Regions from separate parts of the Ancylobacter sp. 3268 genome, predicted to be linked through region 1. Evidence: riboswitches for the same ligand, from Rfam matches in the RefSeq annotation. Region 1 holds a riboswitch; the other holds the start of a gene.
The links. Region 1 has a riboswitch for thiamine pyrophosphate ahead of thiD (bifunctional hydroxymethylpyrimidine kinase/phosphomethylpyrimidine kinase). Riboswitches for the same ligand answer to the same signal wherever they lie in the genome.

Region 1 (3,606 bases):
CCCCGCGACCGGCGGGAGCATGGCGCGCCACCAGCTCCACCATGCCGAGATAGGTGCAGGCGAAAGTGCCGGCGTGCAGCGTCTGCAGCAGCGGCAGCAGCGCCGCCGGCGGATCGAGGCCCATCGCGGCGAAGCGGATCACCACGCAGCCCCCGCCCAGGGCGATCAGCAGCGCCGGCCCCAGCCGCGCGGTCAGCCGGGTGCCGAAATGGAACAGCAGCACCTCGGCCATCACCCCCACCGCCCACAGTGCGCCGATGGCGGCGCCGCTCAAGCCCTGGGCCTGCCAGTGCAGCGACGAGAAGGCGTAGAGCACGCCGTGCGAGCCCTGCACCAGCGCCGCCGCGCCGAGGCCGAGCACCAGCACGGGCGGGATGCGCCCGCCGGCAACCTCGCGCCTTGCGCCCGGGGTCGAAGCCTCCTCCAGCGGCAGCGCCAGCAGCGCGCAGGCGAGGCATCCCGCCACGATCAGCCAGAGGATGCCGTCGCCGGGAAACGCGCCAAGCACCGCTCCGCCCACGAGGCTGCCGCCGATGAAGCTGATCGAGCCCCAGAGCCGCGTGCGGCCATAATCGAGGCCGATCGCCCGGCGTCGCGCTACCGTATAGGCATCGAGCACCGGCAGCGTCGGCTGCCAGAACACCGAGGCGAGGCCGAGCGCCGCCAGCATGGTCCAGGGTCCCGGTGCCGCCAGCACCGCAAGGAAGCAGAGCGCCGAGGCGAGCGAGTACAGGATCACCGTCAGCCGCGGCCGTCCGGTACGGTCGGCGAGGAAGCCGCCGAGCGGCTGGGTACACAGCCGCGCCAGCAGCGGCACCGACAGCGCCACGGCGATGAAAGCGGCGTCATAGCCCCGACCGGCCAGCCAGACCGGGAAGAACGGCAGATAGATGCCGATGCCGAAGAACAGCCCGACATAGACGCTGGCGATGATGCGGCGCTGGACGATCACGACGGCACGGGCGCAGGAACCGACTCGCGCGGAATGCGCGGCAGGCGCTGCGATAGCACCACCCGCCACCGCTGCGAATGCCCGCCCGCCGCCAAGACCCTTAATGGCCGCCTTTGCCCCACCAGGCGTGGAAATGGTGCACCGGCCCATGGCCGTGCCCGATCTCCAGCTGGTCGGCAGCGCCGATGGCGCGGGTGAGATAGGCTTTGGCCGCTTCCACCGCCGGGCGGAGCGCCAGGCCCCGCGCCAGTCCGGCGGCGATGGCGGAGGAGAGCGTGCAGCCGGTGCCGTGGGTGTTGCGGGTGGCGAGCCGCGGCGCCGACAATTCCAGGAAACCGGCATCGTCGAGCAGCACGTCGACGCTGTCCGGTCCTTCGCCATGACCACCCTTGATCAGCACCGCGCGGGCGCCGAGCGCGCGCAGCTTCTCGGCCTGCCGGCGCGCATCGGCAAGTCCGGCCGCCGGGGCCTCGTCGAGCAGCGCCGCCGCTTCCGGCAGGTTGGGAGTGATCAGCAGCGCCCGCGGCAGTAATTGGCGGCGCAGGCTGTCAATGGCTTCCGGTACCAGCAGCCGGTCGCCGGAGGCCGCCACCATCACCGGGTCGAGCACCACGGTGCCGAGCCGGTGCCGGTCGAGCCCCTCCGCCACCGTCTCGATCACTTCGGGGCGCGAGAGCATGCCGATCTTCACCGCGTCGACCTTGAGGTCGGAAAACACCGCATCCAACTGCGCGGCGATGAAGCCGGGGGGCACGTCGTGAATGCCGGTTACGCCCAGCGTATTCTGTGCGGTCAGCGCGGTGATGACGCTGGCGCCGTAGACGCCGAGTGCCGAGAAGGTCTTGAGGTCGGCCTGGATTCCGGCGCCACCGCCGGAATCCGAGCCGGCTATGGTCACGGCGATGGCGGTGGGTACGGTGTCGGCGGTGGTCGTCTGCTCACTCATTCGGCGCCTCCTGGCCGCCGAAGGCCGGGCGCGTCCGTGCGGGGCGCGAATGCCCCGTTGCGCGCGACCCGTTTCCTCCGCCGGCATGACCCGGATCAGGTTCGTGGGTTGGCACCGGAATTCCTCCCGGCATCGCCTCTCAGCCCCGCAGCTCGCCTGCGGGACACCCCAACGCGATCGTCGCCAATGAGTTAAGCGATGCCGTCGCCCGGCGCAAGGCGGCGAACGCTTCCCCGCCGGGGGTTGCGCCGGCGGTGCCCTTCTGGTCCTGTGGCGGCACACGTTCAGGCTACCGGAATCCCGCCATGGTCCCCTTCTTCATGCAGATCAAATGCCATCTCGGCCGCTCCTACGAGGTGGCCAATGCCCTTGCCGATGCCGAGATCGCGTCGGAAATCTATTCCACGGCCGGGGATTTCGACCTTCTGGTGAAGTTCTACGTACCTTCGGAAACCGATATCGGCCATTTCGTGAACCAGAAGGTGCAGACCATTCCCGGCATCCAGGACACCCGCACCATCATCACCTTCAAGGCGTTCTGACCGTCGTCGACGGTCAAACGAAACCGGGCTGCCGGACCGCCGGGCGGCCCGCATGTGGCGTCAGGTTACCGGACCGCCGGGCGGCCCGCGAGTGAAGTCAAGTCGCCGGACCGCCGGGCGGTCCGGCTGCGGCATCCTCCTCCCGCCTCACCCCGAGCTGGCGCTCGCGCAGGATGACGAACAGCCCGGCGCCGATGACGATCAGGCCGCCGGCCACGACCAGCAGCGGCGGTATTTCGCCGAACAGCACGAAGCCGAGCAGCAGCGACCACAGCATCGCCGAATAGTTGAACGGCGCCACCACCGAGGCCGGCGCAAAGCGGTAGCTCTCGGTGAGCAGGATCTGGCCCACGCCGCCGAACAGGCCGATGGTGATCAGCAGTGCCGCGTCACCCCAGCCCGGCAGCACCCAGCCCCAGGCCGCGGTGGCGAGGCCGGCAACCGCCGCCAGCGACTGGAAATAGAACACGATCGCCGCCGTGCTCTCGGTGGCGGTCAGACGCCGCACCTGCACCATGGCGCCAGCGGTGCAGAAGGCGCCGACCAGCGCACAGGTGGCGCCGATGGCGCTTTCGCGTGTCTCGAACCCGCCGCCAATATGCGGCCACAGCATCACCACCACGCCGGCAAGGCCCACCGCCACTGCCGCCCAGCGATAGAACTGCACCCGCTCGCCCAGCGTCACCGCCGCCAGCGCCACGGTGATCAGCGGCGCGGTGAAACCGATGGCGGTGGCGTCGGCGAGCGGCAGAAAGGCAAGGGCGGTGAAGGACAGGCTCATGGCCAGAACGCCGATGATGCCGCGCAGCACATGCCCGAGCGGATGGGCGGTGCGCACCGCCGCGCCGATCTCGTTGCGCAGGGCCAGCAGCGCCATCAGCGGGAACAGCGCGAAGAAGGAACGCGCGAACACCACCTCGCCGGTCGGAATCCGTTCCGAGACGATGCGGACCATGGCAGCCATGATGGTGAAGACGAAGGTCGCGCCGATCTGCAGCGCGATCCCCTTGAGCGCGTTCATGCGCGCCATGGAGCATGAGTCCCGCCTTGCGACAAGATGATCTTCCGCAGGGCGGGAATGCGTCAGGGAAAAGGATTTCCACCCGCGAGCGCGATCCCGCCGAACACGATCGCCGCCGATGCCGCAAGGCAGGCCAGCGCCGCCG
Region 2 (3,606 bases), on a different contig from region 1:
CACGGATCCGCGCGGCCGGATGCCCCTTGGCGAGATCGGCCGCGTGCGCGGCGATCTTGTAGGTGATCACCCCGGTCTTCACGTCGTCGCGGTCCGGCAGGCCGAGATGCTCTTTCGGCGTGACGTAGCAGAGCATGGCGGTGCCGAACCAGCCGATCATCGCCGCGCCGATGCCGGAGGTGATGTGGTCGTAGCCCGGCGCGATGTCGGTGGTCAGTGGCCCGAGCGTGTAAAACGGCGCCTCGCCGCAGACCGCCAGTTGTTTTTCCATGTTGGCCTTGATCTTGTGCATCGGCACATGGCCGGGGCCCTCGATCATCACCTGGCAGTCGTTGGCCCAGGCGACCTGGGTCAGCTCGCCCAAAGTCTCCAGCTCGGCGAACTGCGCCGCGTCATTGGCATCGGCGATCGAGCCGGGCCGCAGCCCGTCGCCCAGCGAGAACGACACGTCATAGGCGCGGCAGATCTCGCAGATCTCCTCGAAGTGCTCATAGAGGAAGCTCTCGCGGTGATGGGCGAGGCACCACTTCGCCATGATCGAGCCGCCGCGGGAGACGATGCCGGTCACGCGGCCGACGGTGAGCGGGATATAGGGCAGCCGCACCCCGGCATGGATGGTGAAATAGTCCACGCCCTGCTCGGCCTGCTCGATCAGCGTGTCGCGGAACACCTCCCAGGTGAGATCCTCGGCGATGCCGCCGACCTTCTCCAGCGCCTGGTAGAGCGGCACGGTGCCGATGGGCACTGGCGCATTGCGCAGGATCCAGTCGCGGATGTTGTGGATGTTGCGGCCCGTCGAAAGGTCCATCACCGTGTCGGCGCCCCAGCGGATCGCCCACACCATCTTCTCCACCTCCTCCGCCATAGACGAGGTGACGGCGGAATTGCCGATATTGGCGTTGATCTTGACCAGGAAGTTGCGTCCGATCGCCATCGGTTCGCTCTCGGGGTGGTTGACGTTGGCAGGAATGATCGCGCGCCCGCGCGCCACCTCGTCACGGACGAATTCGGGTGTGACGAAATCCGGCACCGCCGCGCCGAAGCTCTCGCCGTCGCGCTCGCATGCCGCACGCACTGCGTCACGGCCGAGATTTTCGCGGATGGCGACGAACTCCATTTCCGGGGTCACGATGCCGGCGCGGGCATAGGCGAGCTGCGTCACCGCCCGCCCGCCGGTTGCCTTCAGCGGCCGGTGCCGCACCGGAAAGGGCGGGGTGAGACGTTCGTCGCTGACGAACCCGTTATCCTCCGGCCGGACCGCCCGCCCCTCATAGGCGGCGACGTCGCCGCGCGCCTCGATCCAGCCGGCGCGCAGGCGCGGCAGCCCCCCGTCGATGGCGATCCGCGCGGCGGGATCGGTATAGGGACCGGAGGCGTCGTAGACCGTCACCGGCGGCTCGCCGGCGCTGGGATGCAGGGCGATCTCGCGCATCGGCACCCGCAGGGACGGATGCAGCGTGCCCGGCTTGAACACCTTCGTCGAGGCCGGCAGCGGGCCGGTGGTGACGAGAGGCGACGCGATGGTCAAGGTCTTGGTGTTGTTGAAGATCGTCATGGGTCGAGGCTCCTCGCAGCGTGCATGGAGACCCAGATCTGACGGGAATGATGATGGAGGACCCCCTTCGTTGAGAAAGGGAAACCGGCCGCGCTCGCCGCGACGCATCCGCACCGTCCCTACGCCAGTATGAACTGGATCAGGTTCAACGGGTCACTGCGCCGCAACAGCCGCGAGGGCCGCACCCAGCAGTATCTCAGCCCCTTGTCGGGACCCCCCTGGTGAATGTCCGGGAGGGTGCCCCCTTCGTTTCCGCCTGTCAATCGAGCGCGAGAGGCGGTCGGCGGCGCCTGTCACCGAGACGATGGCGCTCGCCTTCGGCATGCCGATGGTCTTTGCCGGCCGGCGGAATGACGAGCGGACCGCCTGCGGCAGGATCACCGTCGACAAGGTTGGCACCGGCTGGAGGCCGGGGACGCGCGCGGCTTCGCGCTGCCGCCGGCCTACCGGCACCTTGGTGCGGCGGCGGTCGGCGGCATGGGGCGGGCGACTGTCCTCGAGACCTCGACCGAGCCGGGCGCCGGTCACAAAAGCTTGCGTCGCCGTTCTCCATCTTGCCGGCAAGGCGAACGGCGACCAACGTGCTGCACGCCTTCCTCTACGTCCGGACCGCCATGGACCCGCTCTCCGACCTCCTTTCCCTGCTCGAGCCCCATGCCTATGTCTCTTCCGGCTTCGCGGCCGGCGGCGACTGGGGCGTGGAGTTCGGCGACCAGAGCACGCTCATCAAGTGCTACGCCGTCGTGTCCGGGGGCTGCTGGCTCGCCGTCGATGGGGTGAGCGAGCCGGTGCGTCTGGAGGCGGGCGAGTGCTTCGTGTTGCCGAGGGGGCGGCCGTTCCGAATGGGCAGCGACCTCGGCCTTCCCGCCATTCCCTCCGGCCAGATCTTCCCGCCCGCCCGGCACGGTGGGGTGGTGACGCTCAATGGCGGCGACGGGTTCGCGCTCGTCGGCAGCCGCTTTGGCGTCCGCGGCAACCATGCCGACATGCTTTTGGGACTGCTGCCGCCGATCGTCCATATCGCCGGGCAGGCGGGACAGGCGGCGTTGCGTTGGGCGGTCGAGGAGATGATGAAGGAACTGCGCGAGCGGCAAGCCGGCAACGAGCTCATCCTCCAGCATCTCGCCCAGATGATGCTGGTGCAGGCGCTGCGGATACATCTGGAAGCCGGTGCCGGCGTCGGTTGGCTGTTCGCGCTGGCCGACAGGCAGCTGGGTGCGGCGATCCGCGCGATCCATGCCGCGCCCGCTCATGGCTGGACCTTGAAGGAACTTGCCGACCGGGCCGGCATGTCGCGATCGACCTTCGCGCTTCGCTTCCGCGAGAGCGTGGGCGAGCCGCCCATGCAGTATGTGGCGCGCTGGCGGATGCTGCTGGCCAGCCACCGGCTGGAGAACGGCAGCGACCCGGTCGGGGTGATCGCGCTGGCGGTGGGTTATGAATCGGAAAGCGCGTTCAGTACCGCCTTCAAGCGGTTCATGGGGTGCTCGCCCCGTCATTACGGGCGGACGGCACCGGCCGGCGCCCGGCTGGCGGAGTAGTTCCGTCCGGCGGGTGCACGGCCGAGCGCGACCAGCGTGGGAACATCCTCTGTTCGCCTTCCGCGATCGTCGCGAGGATGGCCGCCGCGGCAGTTCGGCGCTCTTCGCGCCGTGAAACAGCCCCGCCGGCCGGCCCGCCCCCGAATGAACGAGGCTGCGCTCGCCGGCGCCGCCGCGAAGAGCTCAGCCGGCGAGCGCAGCCTTCACCCGGTCGGGAAGGAACGGGTAGTGACGCAGCCGCACGCCGCCGGTGAGCCGGGCCACGGCGTTGGCGATGGCCGGCCCGATCGGCGGGAGGCCGACCTCGCCGATGCCCGCCGGCTTGTTCTCCGGGGTGGGCGTCACCGTGACATGGATGCGCGGCATCTCCGACATGCGCAGGACGCGGTAGGTATCGAAGTTGGCTTCCTGGACTTCGCCGGCCACGATGTTGATCTGCTCGTAAAGCGCGTGGCTGGCGCCGAAGACGATCGCGCCGGCGATCTGTGCCTCGATGTTGCGCGGCTGGAT

Region 2: another riboswitch for thiamine pyrophosphate. It lies ahead of thiC (phosphomethylpyrimidine synthase ThiC); the one in region 1 lies ahead of thiD (bifunctional hydroxymethylpyrimidine kinase/phosphomethylpyrimidine kinase).

The regions. Positions count from the first base shown of each region.
Region 1 is NZ_JAVDUX010000013.1:109,966-113,571, reverse strand. Features, by position in the region: gene J2X65_RS18560 (MFS transporter) at 1-952, opposite strand, end outside; gene thiD (bifunctional hydroxymethylpyrimidine kinase/phosphomethylpyrimidine kinase) at 1,053-1,898, opposite strand; TPP riboswitch at 1,954-2,079, opposite strand; gene J2X65_RS18550 (Lrp/AsnC ligand binding domain-containing protein) at 2,204-2,440, shown strand; gene J2X65_RS18545 (DMT family transporter) at 2,538-3,470, opposite strand; gene J2X65_RS18540 (cytochrome b/b6 domain-containing protein) at 3,524-3,606, opposite strand, start outside.
Region 2 is NZ_JAVDUX010000015.1:21,494-25,099, reverse strand. Features, by position in the region: gene thiC (phosphomethylpyrimidine synthase ThiC) at 1-1,555, opposite strand, end outside; TPP riboswitch at 1,654-1,785, opposite strand; gene J2X65_RS19900 (AraC family transcriptional regulator) at 2,170-3,096, shown strand; gene J2X65_RS19895 (molybdopterin cofactor-binding domain-containing protein) at 3,280-3,606, opposite strand, start outside.